Regions from separate parts of the Proteus vulgaris genome, predicted to be linked through region 4. Evidence: predicted binding sites of a transcription regulator. Region 4 holds the regulator's gene; each other region holds the start of a gene.

Region 1 (4,898 bases), 870 kb from region 4:
ACCACAGAATTAGGTAGTGAATTAGAGCCTAAAGATATTCTGAAATTCCGCGACTCCAAAAAATATAAAGACAGAATTAGCGCTGCTCAAAAGCAAACTCAGGAAAAAGACGCATTAGTCGTCATGAAAGGAACATTGAAAAAGATGCCAGTTGTTGCTGCTTCTTTTGAGTTTGCGTTTATGGGCGGCTCTATGGCTTCTGTTGTGGGGGCGCGCTTTGTTCGTGCTGTTGAACAAGCACTAGAAGATAATTGTCCTCTGATTTGCTTCTCTGCAAGTGGCGGTGCGCGTATGCAAGAAGCGCTGATGTCATTAATGCAAATGGCAAAAACCAGTGCAGCATTAGCAAAAATGCAAGAACGTGGTTTGCCTTATATCTCAGTGATGACTGATCCTACAATGGGCGGTGTTTCTGCAAGTTTAGCCATGTTAGGCGATATTAACGTTGCGGAGCCTAAAGCACTGATTGGTTTTGCAGGCCCACGCGTTATTGAGCAAACTGTACGTGAGAAACTGCCAGCAGGTTTCCAACGTAGTGAGTTTCTGTTAGAAAAAGGGGCGATTGATATGATTGTTCGTCGTCCAGAAATGCGTGATGAGCTGGCTGAATTACTGGCTAAGCTGACTCAATATGATTTAGTCGAAGATGAAGATGAAATTATTGGCGAAGAAATGATTGCTGATGAAATCGAATCTGCTGATAACGAGCCAGAAATTAACATCGAAACGAATAAAAAAGAAGATGTCTAATATCATAACTGCTCCTAAAGCCACATCGCCTCTGTCGGTGTGGCTTTCTTATCTTGAACACTTACATTCAAGCGCCATTGATATGGGGTTAGAACGTGTAGGCGAGGTAGGAAAAATATTAAATGTGTTACGCCCTGCACCTAAAGTCATTACTGTTTCAGGTACAAATGGAAAAGGCACAACCTGTCATATGCTAGAGTCAATCTTGATGGCATCAGGATTGAAAGTCGGCGTTTATAGCTCACCTCATCTTGTTCGCTACACAGAACGTGTACGTATTCAAGGCAAAGAACTTTCCGAAGATGCTTTTTGTGAAGTTTTTGCAGAAATTGAACAAGCTAGAGGCGATATTTCGCTGACCTTTTTTGAATATGGCACTCTGGCTGCGCTGAAGTTATTTCAACAAGCACAACTTGATGTTGTTATTCTTGAAGTAGGATTAGGCGGTCGATTAGATGCGACGAATATCGTTGATGCAGATATTGCTGCTATCACAAGTATTGCACTCGATCATACTGATTGGTTAGGTGCAGATAGAGAGCATATTGGTCACGAGAAAGCCGGTATTTTCCGTGCTAATCACTACGCTGTTGTGGGTGAGCCAGATATGCCTCATTCCATTGCTGAAGTTGCCAATGGAAAACAGGCTAAGCTTTTCCGTCGAGAAACGGATTGGTCTTTTGTTATTGTAGGTGATCATTGGCATTGGCGTTGTGCTGATTGTGAATTTGATGCGTTGCCTATCCCTAATATTCCGCTAGCCAATGCGGCGACAGCGATGGGGGTCATCCGTTGCTTGCTCAAATCTGATGATAAGGTCAGTCAAGCAATAACACAGCAAAGCATTGTTGAAGGAATGTCTCGAGCACAATTACCTGGACGTTTTCAGGTAATTTCACAACATCCTCTAGTTATCTTTGATGTGGCACATAATCCTCATGCAGCAGGATATTTAGCTGAAAAATTATCACAATTACCGCGTAAGTCTGATACCAAAGTGCGTATTGTTGTTGGTATGCTAGGTGATAAAGATATTGCGGGAACATTAGCGTGCTTAATGCCATTGGCGGATAGTTGGTATGTTGCGCCACTTAATGAATTTCGTGGCGCTTCAGCGGATGTACTTGCTCAACATCTTGAAAACCCATCGGTATTTGAGAGTGTAGAGGCGGCATGGAAACAAGCTATGTCCGATGCTAATCCTAATGATATCGTCGTGGTGTGTGGCTCATTTCATACAGTCGCACATGTGATGGAACTTTTGGAAAAGGAGAGTGTGGGTGGCGAGTAAATTTCAAAATCGCTTAGTCGGAGCCGTGGTATTAGTGGCAGTAGGGGTTATTTTTTTACCTGCGTTGCTTGACGGCGATAAGAAATATAACGAAGACCAATTTGCCGCTATTCCTTTAGTACCCAAACCAGGCGATGAACAAGAAATTGAATCTATCGCTCCTATAGAGCAAACAACGACGCCTTCAACACCATCAGAAGGCGCTTCTGAAGCAATGCTTTCTGAAGCAGTCACGGGTGTTGAACAATCTACGGCAACAGCACCACAACCACCAACCGTTGTTCCTGTTACGCCACCAGTACAACCAACGCCGACACCTCCTGTACAGCCAACGCCTGTACCACCGGTGGTCACGCCACCTGTACAACCACCAGCACCACCACCAGCACCACCAGTGCAAGAAACCAAACCACCAAAAGGTGAAGCTTGGGTTGTTCAATTAGGTGCATTGAAAAATGCGGCGAAGGTTGAAGAAATTATTGCGAAAATGCATTTCTCAGGTTACCCGGTGTATACCGTACCCGCGCGTCCTGTTGCTGGTCAAATGACTCGAATTTACATTGGGCCAAGTGCATCTAAGTCAGAATTACAGGCTATTTTGCCTCATTTAAAAGAGCTTACAGGCTTACAAGGTGAGGTAAGGGCATATAAGCCTTAATTTTTCTAAATGAGTCATCTGATGAGCGATGTAACAAAGCGTTAACTTATTGCGGCGATTATGATTTTTCATATCGCCGTAAATTATTTTGAAATTAGTGAAAATTAGCATTACGCAAACGTTTTCGTTTTCTGTTAGAATGCTTCCGTATTAATGCGGAGCATCATTTTTGGATAAAGAATTTATGGTCTGGATAGATTACGCCATCATTGCCATTATTGGTTTTTCCGCATTAGTCAGCCTGATCCGTGGCTTTGTTCGTGAAGCATTATCACTCATCACCTGGGGTTGTGGTTTCTTTGTTGCTAGTCAGTTTTATCCTTATCTTGCCGTCTATTTTACCCGGTTTGAAGATGAACTGGTTCGTAACGGGATTGCAATAGTCACTCTGTTTATTGCGACACTGATTGTTGGTGCTGTTGTGAACTATGTGATTAGCTCTCTTGTTCAACGCACAGGGTTATCAGGTACAGATCGAGTTTTGGGGGTCTGTTTCGGGGCATTAAGAGGCGTGCTGATCGTGTCAGCATTATTGTTTGTTTTAGGGGCATTTACGCCTATGGCAGATAGCGCTGATTGGCAACGTTCTGAACTTATTCCTCAATTCAACCATATTATTAGGTGGTTCTTTGACTACCTGCAAAATGCGTCAAGTTTCGTGTCGGAGAGAATATAACCTCTCCGTCTGGCTGATGAGGATCTATTCATGTGCGGTATTGTCGGTATCGCTGGAGCGAATCCAGTAAACCAATCAATTTATGATGCGTTAACGGTGTTACAACACCGAGGTCAAGATGCAGCTGGCATTGCAACGATAGACGGTAACAACGGTTTCCGTCTTCGCAAAGCTAACGGACTGGTTAAAGATGTGTTTGAAACCCGTCATATGTTGCGTTTAAAAGGTACTATCGGGATAGGGCATGTCCGTTATCCAACAGCGGGTAGTTCTAGTGCATCAGAAGCGCAGCCTTTTTATGTGAATTCACCTTTTGGTATTACGTTGGCGCATAATGGTAATTTAACCAATGCGCATTTATTACGTCGACAATTATTTGAAACAGCGCGTCGCCATATCAATACCACCTCTGATTCTGAAATCTTACTTAATGTATTGGCATATGAATTAGACCGTTTTGACCATTTCCCTCTAGAGCCTGATAATATTTTTGCTGCAGTCGCAGCAATGCATAAAAAATTACGTGGTGCTTATGCTTGCGTTGCGTTGATCATCGGCCATGGTTTATTAGCTTTCCGTGATCCCTTTGGTATTCGTCCTTTAGTTCTCGGTAAACGTACATTAGAAGATGGTCGCCATGAATATATGGTCGCATCTGAAAGTGTTGCATTAGATACTTTAGGCTTTGAGTTCTTGCGTGATGTTGCCCCCGGTGAAGCAGTTTATATCACTGAACAAGGACAACTCTTTACCCGCCAATGTGCTGAAAATCCACAATTAATGCCTTGTCTATTTGAGTATGTTTATTTTGCTCGCCCAGATTCCTTTATTGATAAAATTTCTGTTTACAATGCACGTTTGCGTATGGGGCAAAAATTAGGCGCTAAAATTGCGAAAGAGTGGGAAGATTTGCAGATTGATGTGGTCATTCCTATTCCAGAGACCTCGTGTGATATCGCATTAGAAATCGCTCATATTCTTAATAAACCGTATCGCCAAGGCTTTGTAAAAAATCGCTATGTGGGGCGTACTTTTATTATGCCCGGTCAACAAGAACGTCGTAAGTCAGTAAGACGTAAATTGAATGCAAATCGTGCAGAGTTTCGTGATAAAAATGTTCTGTTGATTGATGATTCTATTGTTCGTGGCACAACGTCAGAGCAAATCGTCGAGTTAGCAAGAGAAGCAGGAGCGAAGAAAGTCTATTTTGCTTCAGCTGCGCCAGAAGTTCGCTTCCCTAATGTGTATGGTATTGATATGCCAAACGCTAATGAGCTTATTGCTCATGGACGTGAAGTGGATGAAATTCGTAAATTAATTGGTGCTGATGGGCTTATCTTCCAAGATCTCTCTGATTTAATTGCCGCTGTACAAGAAGAAAATCCTGATATTAGTCAGTTTGAATGTTCTGTATTTGATGGTGTTTATATAACGAAAGATATCGACCAAGATTATCTAGATTATTTAGAAAATCTTCGTCGTGATGATGAACACAAAATTCGTGATCAAAATGAAATAGAAAA
Region 2 (4,898 bases), 1.5 Mb from region 4:
GGCGAAAACCGTCCGTTTATCCATACTCACGTCGTTCAAAACGATTTTAAGGCATGATCACCCTATCAAATATAATTGGATGAAATCTTGGCAGAAATACACCGATTAAATAGAGCAAGAGGATTATATCAATGAGTGTAAATATTGAAGCCTTAGTACTGCGATTAGGGGATACCTATAATGAACTTTATGACGATGGGTTAATCCCTTACAAAACTAAACCGCAAGGCAATTCGGGTGATGATGAAGTGACTCTCAGAATGTCCAAAGAATATGTTTTTTTATCCTTTAAAAATCCATCAAAAAAATTAGAGCAAATTACACTGACATTAATTCCCGATAATATGAAAAATGGCTGGGTATTTCCCAATAAAATCCCCTTTGGGCTAGAACAGGTTATGACAGACCAATGGCTTTATCAGCATATGGGTAATCCAATTAGGCGAGCTCCTGAAAAAACAGTACTGAATAATTTTCTTGGTAAATCAGAAGTCTTTATATTAAAAGAGAGGACTCACTCAAATCAAAAAGTCTCTCTTTTGGTTAACTATCACCCTGAAATGAAAGGCTTTGCTAAAAAAATTACATTTGAACTATTAGAAGATTTAGAAGCGCGTTGGAAGCCAGATCACTACAAATAATCCCTTTTATGTTAAACGGGCGAGTGAGTTAGTTAAAGTCGTCCGTTTATCCATACTCACGTCGTTCAAAACGATTTTAAGGCATGATCACCCTATCAAATATAATTGGATGAAATCTTGGCAGAAATACACCGATTAAATAGAGCAAGAGGATTATATCAATGAGTGTAAATATTGAAGCCTTAGTGTGGCGATTAGGGGATACCTATAATGAGCTTTATGATGATGGGCTTATTCCCTATAAAACCAAACCGGAAGGTAATTCAGGTGATAATTCTTTAAAGTTACGGATGAGCAAAGAATATGTTTTTTTAGCTTTTAAAAATCCCTCGAAAAAACTCTCTCAAATTACACTGACATTAATTCCCGATAATATGAAAAATGGCTGGGTATTTCCCAATAAAATCCCCTTTGGGCTAGAACAGGTTATGACAGACCAATGGCTTTATCAGCATATGGGTAACCCAATTAGGCAAGCCCCTGAAAATATTATCTTAGGGATTCCCTATGGCAAGGCAGAAGTGTTCATATTAAAAGAGAGGACTCACTCAAATCAAAAAATAGTTTTAATAGCGAGCTTTCACCCTACTATGAAAAATTTTGTTCAAGAAACAACATTTGAATTATTAGAGGATTTAGAAGCTCGTTGGAAGCCCGATCATTACAGCTAATCCCTTTTATGTTAAACGGGCGAGTTAGTTGGCGAAAACCGCCTGTTTATCCATACTCACGTCCTTCAAAACGATTTTAAGGCATGATTACCCTATCAAACATAATTGGATAACGTTTTAGCAGAAATACACCGATTAAATAGAGCGAGAGGATTATACCAATGAGTGTGAATATTGAAGCCTTAGTACGGCGATTAGGGGATACCTATGATGAACTTTATGATGATGGGTTAATTCCTTATAAAACTAAACCGCAAGGTAATTCGGGTGATGATGTTTTAATATTACGAATGAGTAAAGAGTATGTTTTTTTAGCTTTTGAAAATCCATCAAAAAAACTTGCTCAAATGTCACTGACATTAATCCCCGATGATATGAAAAATGGCTGGGTATTCCCCAATAAAATCCCGTTTGGGTTAGAACAGGTTATGACTGACCAATGGCTTTATCAACATATTGGCAATCCGATTAGGAGAACACTGGAAAGAATTATCTTAGGGACTCTCTATGGTAAGACAGAAGTGTTTATATTAAAAGAGAAGACAAACTCAAATCAAAAAGTTGCTTTAATAGCAAGTTTTCATCCTACCCTGAAAAATTTTGTTAAAAAAATAGGATTTGAATTATTAGAAGAAAGGTAGAAAACCGATCACTACAAATAATCCCTTTTATGTTAAACGGGCGAGTTAGTTAGCGAACTAAAAAGTGGTAACGACACCCTTCTTTTCCTCTTTTTCTTTTTTTCTGACTTTAAATTATCTTTTTATGACATTTTTATTAAAAATGTATTTTTTCGCTTGATTCTTACCCTAAAAGCACCAGATAATCGTTTGCGTCAAATTCTCTCACTTAATCCACACGAAAAACCAAACGTTTGCTTTTGACTCCCTCTTAAGATTTTTATCGGTAAGAGGTTATTTTAATTGATACGTAATCGTTTTCGTTTTTTGGAGAGTGAACCGTTTTTATGTCAGAGGAATGTAATGTCTGCTAATCAATCAGCAACCACAGGTAAACTGGATAGCTATTTTAAACTTACAGCTCGCGGTACAACTGTTCGCAAAGAAATGATCGCCGGTTTGACGACATTTTTGGCGATGGTGTATTCCGTGATTGTTGTTCCTAGCATGTTAGGGCAAGCCGGTTTTCCACATACAGCGGTTTTTATCGCAACCTGTTTAGTCGCGGGATTGGGCTCTCTTCTAATGGGATTGTGGGCAAATCTTCCTATGGCAATTGGTTGTGCTATTTCATTAACAGCATTTACCGCTTTCAGCTTGGTCTTAGGACAAAACATCTCTGTACCTGTTGCTTTAGGTGCTGTGTTTTTAATGGGGTGTTTATTCACCGTATTCTCATTAACTGGCATTCGCACTTGGATATTAAAAAATATTCCGACAGGTATTGCTCATGGCGCAGGAATAGGGATAGGGCTATTTCTACTTTTAATCGCAGCAAACAGTGTTGGATTAGTGGTGAAAAACCCATTTGATGGTTTACCTGTTGCAATGGGGAAATTCACTTCATTTTCTGTTCTGATGTCACTTGCTGGATTAGCCGCTATTTTCGGATTAGAAAAGCGTAAAGTACCGGGTGGCGTGCTATTAGTGATTGTTGCCATTTCGATTATTGGTCTGATTTTCGATCCTAATGTAAAATACCAAGGTGTTTTTAAAATGCCTCAATTAGGTGAAGAAGGGCTTTCTTTATTATTCGCAATGGATATTAAAGGAGCATTACAACCTTTAGTTTTACCAAGTGTACTTGCATTAGTAATGACTGCGATTTTTGATGCAACTGGAACTATCCGTGCGGTGGCAGGGCAAGCCAATTTATTAGATAAACGCGGACAAATTATTAATGGCGGAAAAGCACTAACTTCTGACTCCGTCAGTAGTATTTTTGCGGGTGTGATTGGTGCAGCCCCAGCTGCAGTTTATGTTGAATCAGCCGCAGGAACCGCCGCTGGTGGTAAAACAGGATTAACCGCAACAGTGGTGGGTATTTTATTTTTACTGATCCTTTTCTTATCGCCTCTCTCTTATTTAGTTCCAGCTTATGCAACGGCACCTGCGTTAATGTATGTAGGTTTATTGATGCTAGGTAATGTCACTAAATTAGATTTCAGTGATTTTGTTGATGCTATGTCTGGCATGGTGTGTGCTGTATTTATTGTTTTAACATGCAATATCGTTACAGGCATTATGTTAGGTTTTGGCTGTTTAGTGATTGGTCGAGTATTTGCTGGCGAGTGGCGTAAACTCAATATTGGTACAGTATTAATTACTATTGCTTTAGTGGCATTTTATGCGGGCGAGTGGGCGATTTAATTCGAATCATCGGTTTTAAAGACAAAAAGCGGAATATATCTATATTCCGCTTTTTTGCTATTTATTTATCTACTTTAATTCGCTATTGTCGAAATTAAGCTTAGTTTTTAAATAATTGGTAGAATATATGCAAGAAATAAAAATACGCCATGGCGAGCCAGACGACGCAACCGCAATTCAACAGTTATATACTCATCCTGATTTATATATTTGTACTTGCCAATTTCCTTACCCTTCTGTGACGATGTGGAAAAAAAGATTACTCGAATTTGCAGAACAAAATATTCCTAATTTTGTAGCAACTATTGATGGTCAAGTTGCGGGGCATTTAGCTCTGATAATTGATAATCATCCTCGTCGTCGCCACATTGTCAGTTTCGGTATTGGTGTTGGTGCAGAGTATTCTGGAAAAGGTGTCGGTAAGTTACTTATCAATACAGCAATTGATTATGCATTCAATTGGTTAGCCGCAACGCGTTTAGAGTTGGAAGTGTATTCAGATAATGAAAAAGGCTTACATTTATATAAAAAATTAGGCTTTGAAGTTGAAGGTATACGCCGTAAAGCGGCGTTTAGAGATGGAAAGTATTGTGATGTCGTCATGATGTCGATGTTAAGAACGATTGAATAATCATGTGAATAAGCGACATTGCTCTAAAAATTAATCGATATTGTCTTTTATTTGTTATTTTTATTTAATTTCTTAATGTTTTACGTTTGTATACGAGTAATTACATCGTTTAGACGGAAAAAGAGAAATAAAAACGTATGCTTTCGATGTTTAATGCCGTTAATAAATAAAGAGTAATGAGAAGTGCGCAATTTGTAGCGTTAGATACGATTAATCTTAATTTTAAATAATTACACATGAGTCTGTGTGGGATCTGTTTAAAATAAGGAAAGGTAAAGAAAGGCATGGCGCATAAATTTTTGCAGGGTGTGTTTTTTTATCATTCAGTAGGGTTTTCTTTTTTAAGGAAAAGATAACAAGTTTTTGGGATAAAAATAGGCATGTAAGGGTAACATGGAAATTTTCTTTACTATTTTGATTTTAATACTGGTGGTTTCAGTTTCGGGGGTTATTACAAAACTAATTCCCTTTCGTGTTCCGTTACCATTAATACAGATTGTGATAGGGGCTTTATTGGCATGGCCTCAATTTGGTTTACATGTCACTTTTGATCCTGAATTATTCCTCGTCCTATTGATCCCTCCTTTGTTGTTTGTTGATGGTTGGAAAACGCCGACACGAGAAT
Region 3 (4,898 bases), 2.2 Mb from region 4:
CAATGACTGCTTACGCCGATATGGATACCTCTATCATCGACGAATTACCTCCTGGACGGACACCAGTAACCACAGTTGCCATCCCTGATACTCGTCGTAATGATATTATTGAGCGTATTAGGCTCGCCTGTACAGAAGAGAACCGCCAAGCTTATTGGGTCTGTACATTAATTGAAGATTCCGACGTACTTGAAGCACAAGCAGCCCAAGTCATTTATGATGAACTTACACTCGCACTTCCTGAAATTAAAGTCGGGCTTGTACACGGTCGAATGAAACCTACTGAAAAACAAGCTGTTATGGCGGCTTTTAAAGAAAATGAATTACATCTTCTGGTCGCAACAACCGTTATCGAAGTCGGCGTTGATGTGCCTAATGCCAGTTTGATGATTATTGATAACCCAGAACGACTAGGCCTTGCACAGTTACACCAACTACGTGGACGTGTAGGTCGAGGCGCAATCGCCTCCCATTGTGTCTTGTTATATAAAACACCACTCACTCAAACAGCACGTTTGCGATTACAAGTATTAAGAGATAGCAATGATGGCTTTGTGATTGCCCAAAAAGATCTCGAAATTCGTGGCCCTGGTGAGCTTTTAGGTACTAAGCAAACAGGTAATGCGCAATTTAAAGTGGCTGATTTATTACGCGACCAAGGACTGATCCCTGAAGTACAACGTATTGCTCGTTACTTACATCAACATTACCCTAAGCATTCTCAAGCCTTAATCGAACGCTGGCTACCCGCTAAGACTCAATATAGCCAAGCGTAAGATCACTCTTTGCATCGCCTTAGCATGCCGTTAAACGCGATTTAGCATAGTATTGAAATAGAACACCATAAAAAAACACCCCAATGCTGAAAAACAACATTGGGGTGCAATTTAATACAGAGATATTTCTCAAGTTATAACGGTAAAACTATCCCGCTATCGGTGTAAAGAATGGTAGCAGTAGATACAGTTTGATCACTATCGCATTCACAATATCAATAAAGAATGCCCCTACCATTGGTACGACTAAGAACGCAAGATGAGACGGTCCAAAACGATCTGTAACGGCTTGCATATTAGCAATCGCTGTTGGTGTTGCCCCTAAACCAAAACCACAGTGACCTGCCGCTAAAATCGCCGCATCGTAGTTTTTACCCATCACACGGAATGTCACAAAAATAGCGTACAACGCCATAACACCCGCCTGAACACCAAGAATAACCAGCATTGGGATCGCCAGTGAAGCCAGTTCCCATAATTTTAGACTCATTAATGCCATCGCTAAAAATAACGATAAACTCACGTTACCTAAAACTGACACAGCTCTATCAAAAACACGGTAGAACCCAAGCATTGAAAGGCTATTACTTAAAATAACACCAATAAATAGAACGCACACAAAGGTTGGTAGTGAGAATGCCGTGCCTTCTAATAATTGAGAAAGGAATGTACCCGCCATTAAACAGATAGAGATCATCGCAATAGTTTCTAACAATACCATTGAAGTAATCATTCTACCTGTAGTGGGTTTCTCAAACGCCGTTGGCATTTCATGATCATCAGCGCCAAGTCCTGGTGTTGGAATATTCTTGATTAAGTAACGTGCAACTGGGCCACCAATCAATCCACCTAAAACCAAACCAAAGGTTGCACACGCCATTGCGACTTCAGACGCACTCATGAAGCCATAACTTTCAACGAACGTTTTACCCCAAGCAGCCCCTGTACCATGACCACCCGATAATGTAATCGAGCCTGCAAGTAATCCCATCAAAGGATCAAGGCCTAACATTTTCGCCAATGCAATACCGACTGTGTTTTGCACTAGCAACAACCCAACAACAACAAAGATGAAAATAAAAAGTGCTTTTCCTCCCGCTTTTAAGCTCGCGAGGTTCGCGTTTAAACCGATTGTTGCAAAGAAGGCTAGCATTAATGGATCTTTAAGTGAGAGATCAAAACTCACTTCCCAATCCATAAAAGATTTAAATACTAATAAAAGAACTGCAACAAGTAGCCCACCTGCAACAGGTTCTGGGATCGTATACCGTTCTAAAAAAGGAACAGATTTCACTAACTTACGTCCGATCAAGAGAACCAAAGTGGCCGCAACCAGCGTGCCATAAACATCAAGATGATACATTTATGTACCCCGTCTTATTTGTTAATTTTATATAAAAATACTACGACGCTAAGTTCATCCATAAACAACGCCAAAAGCAGGTATCCCCGATTAGAAAAAAAAATGGCGACAAACACAAGTTAAAACATATAAAAATGTGAGCGCCTCTTATGCATTTTGATAACATCATTTTCACGCAAACGATTGCTTTTGTGGCGTAGATCATTAAAATACCGTTTTTGTCGAATAAGAAATTCACACCATGGTTACTTCAGAAAATCAAAAATTGCCTAAAGATAGTGATGTTTCAGTTAAAAAAAATAGCGAGCTTCTTTTTGCTTTAGAAGAAAAACCGCCATTAGCTCAAACGCTTTTTGCCGCTTGCCAACATCTTTTAGCCATGTTTGTCGCAGTTATCACACCTGCGATCCTCATTTGCCAAGCCTTAGGATTACCTGCACACGATACCCAACGCATTATCAGCATGTCTTTATTTGCATCAGGAATTGCCTCTTTAATACAAATTCGTGCATGGGGACCAATTGGTTCAGGATTATTATCGATTCAAGGAACTAGCTTTAACTTTGTTGCTCCTTTAATTATGGGAGGATTAGCACTGAAAAATGGGGGGGCTGATATCCCAACAATGATGGCAGCCCTTTTTGGAACATTAATGGTCGCCTCATTAACAGAAATCGTTCTTTCACGCGTACTTCATTTGGCAAGACGTATCATAACGCCTTTAGTATCTGGTGTGGTCGTGATGATTATTGGTCTCTCATTAATTCAAGTGGGATTAACCTCTATTGGTGGCGGCTATGCTGCTATTGAAAATAATACTTTTGGTTCGCCACAGAACTTATTATTAGCAGGCTCGGTCCTCATTGTTATTATTTTACTGAATCGACAAAAAAATCCTTATTTGCGTGTTGCCTCTTTAGTCATAGCTATGGCTGTGGGTTATATTCTTGCTTGGGCTCTGGATATGTTGCCAACACCAGTAGAGCATCAAGAAACGCCAATGATGACGATCCCTGAACCGTTTTATTATGGGCTATCATTTGATTGGCATCTGCTTATTCCCTTAATGCTCGTGTTTATGATCACCTCACTGGAAACCATTGGCGATATCACAGCCACGTCCGATGTCTCTGAACAACCGGTTAGTGGCCCTGTTTATATGAAACGTATTAAAGGGGGGGTCTTAGCTAATGGGATTAACTCCATGGTATCAGCATTTTTCAATACCTTTCCAAACTCCTGTTTTGGTCAAAATAACGGTGTTATTCAATTAACGGGTGTTGCCAGTCGTTATGTGGGTTATGTTGTGGCGGCCATGTTGGTTGTTTTGGGTTTATTTCCTTTCGTTGCAGAATTTGTACAACAAATTCCTGAGCCTGTATTAGGTGGTGCTACGCTTGTTATGTTCGGCACCATAGCGGCATCAGGTGTACGTATTGTTTCTAAAGAAGCGCTAAATCGCCGAGCAATTATGATCCTGGCGATTTCACTAGCCGTAGGATTAGGGGTTTCCCAACAGCCTCAAATATTGCAGTTTGCTCCTGATTGGCTAAAAACATTGCTATCATCAGGTATTGCTGCTGGTGGATTAACTGCAATTATTTTAAATCTAATTTTCCCTCCAGAAAAATAAACCCTAAAAACGGAACAGCGGAAAAACATAAACGCCATTTTTCTCACTGAGAAATGGCGTTTTATTTTTATCTTATTTATATCGCTTACATTAATAAACAGGTGAAATAACGTAGATTTACCCGATGAATACTTGAGCATCGCTTAGTTTTCAGGCATAACTGTATAATGTTTTGATGGAGTATAAAACAGGAGAAGGGCAATGCGCTGGCTGATGAAAAGTATGGTATCTCTGATACTTATCGTTATTTTATTTATTATTATAATTTACGCTTTTATTCAGACTCAGTGGGGAGCGCAAAAGACAAGTGAATGGCTAACACAATATACTGATTACGATATTCGCTTCTCAGGTATTGAACATGACCTCATGCAGCCCGAACAAGTTATTGTTCATGATCTCTCTGTTAACCCTAAACAAGACAAAACAACTGTCTTCGCAAAATCAGCACAAATTCGATTTAATTGGCAATTTTTTACTGCTCCTTCTCACCTGCAAAAGATTACATTAGAAAATGGCAATATTGAATTTACCAATAAGGCTCCATCAATACCGTTAAGCGCTGATATTCTGCAATTTAAAAATATGATTTTAAACAGTACCAATACGGATTTTACTTTCGAAGCAAACAAAGTGACGGGGGGAATTACACCTTGGGCACCTACATCGGAAGATTTTATTGGAGCTGGCCATTTTCAATTTTCCATTGCTAATGGCGCAATAAATAATAATGAATTCAGTAACTTCATTATTTCTGGTCAATATCAACCAAATAATATTCAAATAGAAAAACTAGGAACGCGTTTACTTAATGGCTCACTCTCATTAAGTGGTCAATATCAAGATAATCAATGGAAGTTTGATGAAGTTTATATGAATGGCCTACGTTGGCAATCCTCTCAAACCTTCAGTGATTTAATACAATCAATCTCTAAATACCCACACATTAGCATAAGAGCGCTTAATATTATTGATTTTACGGCTGAAGGAAAACAGTGGGCAGTAAGTGGTTTTGATGGTCAATTTTCTCAATTTGATTGGGATAAAAACCTCACATTCACAATGGGTGAACTCAACGCAAATGACGTTGTTTTTCAAGATGAACATTTCACTGATCTTATCGCAA
Region 4 (4,898 bases):
AAAAGGAATATCATCAATTGATCTTCCAAAATCTAATTTCAAAGGTTCATTACTTTTAAAACCAAAACCAGATAAAAATACTATCATGCCAATAGCTATAAATAGCTTTTTCATATTGTATATTCCTTTAGAAACAAGTTCATTACCCTATATGAGCTGTAACTACTTCTCCTGAACCACACAATGTTAATTGATTCATTAAGCTATCGTAACAGCATTAAATTGTTATTTTTTTATTTTTACCTATCTCATTATAAATGCGATTTTGCTACTTTACGTGTAAGCAAGAGGGATATACTCTTATGAGTATTACTAATCTATATGGCTTATAACTATAGATAAAATATATTTAGCTGTTATTTCAGCAGGTTTTTGTTAAAATAATTAGCAAAATAGCAACAAATTAGTGATTCATTTGCCTCATTTTATCAATTTAGATGAAATGATTTCAGGCACAAAACCCGAAATAGATAGTATAAAGGAGTACGCAATGTCTTTCGAATTACCAAAATTACCTTATGCGTTAGATGCTCTTGAGCCACATATCTCTAAAGAAACATTAGAATTCCACTATGGTAAACATCACCAAACCTATGTAACCAACTTAAACAATCTGGTTAAAGGTACTGATTTAGAAAGCAAATCTTTAGAAGAAATCATTAAATCTACTGATGGTGGCATCTTCAATAACGCGGCTCAAGTATGGAACCACACTTTCTACTGGAACTGTTTAGCACCAAATGCAGGTGGCGCACCAACAGGTAAAATTGCTGATGCTATCAACAAAGCATTTGGCTCTTTTGAAGAGTTTAAAAAGCAATTTAATGATGCAGCCGCTAAAAACTTCGGTTCTGGTTGGACTTGGTTAGTTAAAAAAGCTGACGGTTCAGTTGCCATTGTTAACACCTCTAATGCGGCAACGCCAGTTTCAGGTGCAGACAAACCTCTGTTAACTGTGGATGTATGGGAACACGCTTACTACATCGACTACCGTAATGCCCGCGTTAAATATTTAGAAGAGTTCTGGGCACTGGTTAACTGGTCATTTGTTGAAGCTAACCTAGCTTAATTGAACTTAGTGATCAAAAGTGAATGATTGTGATTCATTTTTGGTGACATAATAACAAAGGGCCTTGAGCCCTTTGTTATATTCAGATATTCGATAATTTATTATTACAATTGATCGGATATTTTATAAAGCAGTGATTAGAACAACATAGTTGAAAATAAAACAATCATAACAAGCGCTGCTACTGCTGTGCTCAAACCAAATTTCAGATCCGTATCCATCTATATCTCCCTCAATATGATTATAATACACGTTATTAACCATAACCTTGTCATGGTTAATTATTATCACATATCAAAATTTGCTAAAATAGCGACCAGTGCACAATTTATAACATTGATTAATACTTTCACTTTTGAGCTAGATCATACAAAATTCATAGCTAATCGCTAAATTATTGCCAGTGTTTGCCCTATGTATGACTATACTGGCAGTTAAACCACAAAATTAGATAAAAGAGACCAATGAAGGTCAGGAGTTTTCCACACCATGGCAACAATAAAAGACGTGGCAAAACGCGCAGGCGTATCAACCACGACTGTTTCTCATGTGATCAACAAAACACGTTTTGTTGCTGAGAACACACGGGCAGCAGTTTGGGCCGCTATAAAAGAATTAAATTATTCGCCTAGTGCCGTTGCGCGTAGTTTGAAAGTCAATCACACCAAATCTATTGGCCTGTTAGCCACGTCCAGTGAAGCTCCTTACTTTGCTGAAGTGATTGAAGCAGTTGAAAACAGTTGTTATAGCAAAGGCTATACACTGATTTTATGTAATTCACATAATAATCTTGATAAACAAAAAGCCTATTTAGCGATGCTGGCACAAAAACGCGTTGATGGGTTATTAGTGATGTGTTCTGAATATCCCGATCATCTTCTGACTCTTTTGGAAGGCTATCGTAATATTCCCATGGTTGTCATGGATTGGGGTAAGGCCCGTGGCGACTTTACAGATACTATTATCGATAACGCTTTTCATGGTGGTTATATCGCTGGCCGTTATCTTATCGAACGAGGTCATCGTGATATCGGTATTATTCCTGGACCATTAGAGCGCAACACCGGTGGTGGTCGTCTACAAGGCTTTCTAAAAGCCATGGAAGAAGCCAAAATCACAGTAAAAGATGAGTGGATTGTACAAGGTGACTTTGAACCTGAGTCAGGTTATAAAGCGATGTATCAAATGCTAAATCAAAAACAACGCCCTACTGCAGTTTTTTGTGGCGGTGATGTGATGGCAATGGGTGCAATCTGTGCTGCAGATGAGCTAGGTTTACGTGTTCCTTTTGATATTTCAATCGTAGGTTATGACAATATTCGTAATGCACGTTATTTTACCCCTGCACTAACCACAGTCCACCAGCCCAAAGAACGTTTAGGTCAAATGGCCTTATCAATGTTGCTTGATCGCATCGTTAACAAACGTGAAGATGCCCAAACAATCGAAGTACACCCTCGATTGGTTGAGCGTCGTTCAGTTGCTGATGGTCCTTTTATCGACTATCGTCGCTAATTCCTATTCAGTTATCTGATGTCTAGCGAAGCCATTCCTCATTTAAGGTTTGGCTATTTCCAAGATAATCTAACAACCACGTTAAAGCAGGCGATTCACTTTTATCAACCCACGTCAGACAGCATGGACTGTCTGGCAATGGCTGTGCAAGTTTTAAAGTAACTAGCTTTCCTTGGGCTATCAATGGCTCAGCACGATGCCAAGGTACCATTCCTACACATAATCCTGCCAACAAACACTCAAGCCCCATATCCCATGTTGGTACAACCATTCTACGTTGGTTATTTAACGCCCAAGTGTCACGCTTTGGTAAACTACGTGATGTATCCTCTAAACATAAGCTAGGATAAGGTCGCATTTCATCATCGGTTAATGGATGTTCTGCTTTAGCTAATGGGTGATCAACATGACAAACACAGCGCCAAGGCATAAAACCCATATCCCTGAAACTATAACGTTCACCAATCGGTGACGCTCTTGTTGCACCAATGGCTAAATCAACACGACCATTAACTAAGGAGTCCCACACCCCATTAAACACTTCTGGGTAGACATACAACTCAATATCAGGAAAATGGCGATAAAAATCGAGAATAAGTTGTTGTGTTCTTTCGGGTTTAACAATGCCATCAACTGCTATACTAAATTGACCACGCCACCCATTGGAAACCTGTTGACATAGGTGTCGAGTGTCATTCATTTTTTTGATAACAGATCGCGCTTCTTTGATGAAAATTTTACCCGCATCGGTTAATTCTACATCACGGTGACGGCGCTCAAATAAAGGAACGGCGAGCCATTCCTCTAATTGCCGAACAGTATAACTAACGGCGGAGGGCACTCTGTGCAATTCTTGAGCAGCGGAGCTAAAACTTCCTGTTCTTGCGACTGCATCGACAACTTCTAAAGAGTATTCTGACCACATAGAGTTTATTCCTTTGAAAATTTTTCACAGCATTAACCAAATATTCCCGTTTCACAAGTAAAATAAGTCTTAGTTACAATACATAAAATGTTCTACATCACATAGCATAGAAAATAAAATGAATACTAAAACGTCCACACAATCAAAAACACCTATGAGCTTCATGGTGTACCTAGCAGGTTTGAGTATGCTGGGTTACTTAGCAATTGATATGTACTTGCCTGCATTCGGTATGATGCAGCGTGAACTTGCTATCAGCGAAAGCGCTATCAGTAATAGCTTAAGTATCTTTTTATTTGGTTTTGCTGTTGCTCAGTTACTTTGGGGACCACTTTCTGACAAAGTTGGTCGTAAACCTATTCTTCTTATTGGATTAAGCCTTTTCTCTTTAGGCTGCCTTGGTATGTTGTGGGTTGAAAGTGCAACGGGTTTACTTGCGATGCGCTTCTTACAAGCTTTTGGTGTCTGCTCTGCGGCTGTTATTTGGCAAGCATTAGTTATTGATCGCTTCGATGAATCTCGCGCTCAACACGTTTTTGCTTTAATTATGCCACTGGTTGCATTATCACCTGCACTCGCCCCTTTAATTGGTGCATCACTATTAAATCACGGCGGCTGGCGTATGATTTTTATGCTATTAATGGCAGTAACACTTGTTTTAATGTTACCAACATTAATGCTGAAAAATATTAAACAAAAATCAGTCTCCGATGCAAACCAATCTACTGCGTCATTTATGACATTACTGAAATCCCCTCTCTATACAGGTAACGTATTAGTTTACGCTTCTTGTAGTGCAGGTTTCTTTGCTTGGTTAGCAGGTTCACCTATTATTCTTGAGAAGATGGGTTACTCACCACAGGATATCGGTTTAAGCTATATTCCACAAACTATTGCCTTTATGGTCGGTGGCTATGGTTGTCGTATTTTACTGTCAAAAATGACGGGTAAAGCATTATTACCACTGCTGTTAATTGGCTATGCTGTTAGTATGACTGCATTATACCTTGTTGCTAAATTTACTGAGCCAACATTAACCACGATCTTAATTCCGTTCTGTATTATGGCTGCAATGAATGGTGCTTCTTATCCAATCGCTGTATCTAATGCTTTATCGGCTTATCCTGAAATCAGTGGTAAAGCAGCCGCATTACAAAATGCACTACAACTGGGTCTTTGTAGTTTAGCAAGTTTTATCGTGTCTGCATTTATCAGCCAACAACCGCTTATTAACACCACAGCAATTATGGCGTTAACAGCGATCCCAATGGCGGTTGGCTACTTTATTCAGCGTAATAAATCCGTTAGCAAACACACAGTTCAAACAGCAGAATAACCGCACCTCTCCTTTTAGGAATATTCTTAAAAAGGCCATTTTATAAAAAATGG

Evidence for each region. The regulator PurR, encoded in region 4, represses purine synthesis genes. The targets are predictions, from matches to a motif close to CANGCAAACGTTTGCNTG.
Region 1: the regulator PurR is predicted to act here: its motif matches at 2,811-2,828, upstream of cvpA (colicin V production protein).
Region 2: the regulator PurR is predicted to act here: its motif matches at 2,132-2,149, upstream of LW139_RS02095 (NCS2 family permease).
Region 3: the regulator PurR is predicted to act here: its motif matches at 2,312-2,329, upstream of gltS (sodium/glutamate symporter).

Annotation. Positions count from the first base shown of each region.
Region 1 covers NZ_CP090064.1:2,796,430-2,801,327, reverse strand. Annotated here, with positions in the region: gene accD (acetyl-CoA carboxylase, carboxyltransferase subunit beta) at 1-750, shown strand, start outside; gene folC (bifunctional tetrahydrofolate synthase/dihydrofolate synthase) at 743-2,041, shown strand; gene dedD (cell division protein DedD) at 2,031-2,699, shown strand; gene cvpA (colicin V production protein) at 2,884-3,375, shown strand; gene purF (amidophosphoribosyltransferase) at 3,406-4,898, shown strand, end outside.
Region 2 covers NZ_CP090064.1:411,316-416,213, forward strand. Annotated here, with positions in the region: gene LW139_RS02080 (DUF6392 family protein) at 132-641, shown strand; gene LW139_RS02085 (DUF6392 family protein) at 803-1,312, shown strand; gene LW139_RS02090 (DUF6392 family protein) at 1,474-1,953, shown strand; gene LW139_RS02095 (NCS2 family permease) at 2,296-3,642, shown strand; gene LW139_RS02100 (GNAT family N-acetyltransferase) at 3,770-4,273, shown strand; gene LW139_RS02105 (Na+/H+ antiporter) at 4,667-4,898, shown strand, end outside.
Region 3 covers NZ_CP090064.1:4,096,769-4,101,666, forward strand. Annotated here, with positions in the region: gene recG (ATP-dependent DNA helicase RecG) at 1-776, shown strand, start outside; gene gltS (sodium/glutamate symporter) at 925-2,139, opposite strand; gene LW139_RS19380 (uracil-xanthine permease family protein) at 2,381-3,772, shown strand; gene LW139_RS19385 (AsmA family protein) at 3,974-4,898, shown strand, end outside.
Region 4 covers NZ_CP090064.1:1,931,249-1,936,146, reverse strand. Annotated here, with positions in the region: gene LW139_RS09510 (hypothetical protein) at 1-114, opposite strand, end outside; gene sodB (superoxide dismutase [Fe]) at 491-1,069, shown strand; gene LW139_RS20745 (YnhF family membrane protein) at 1,207-1,290, opposite strand; gene purR (HTH-type transcriptional repressor PurR) at 1,559-2,584, shown strand; gene punR (DNA-binding transcriptional activator PunR) at 2,607-3,509, opposite strand; gene punC (purine nucleoside transporter PunC) at 3,628-4,845, shown strand.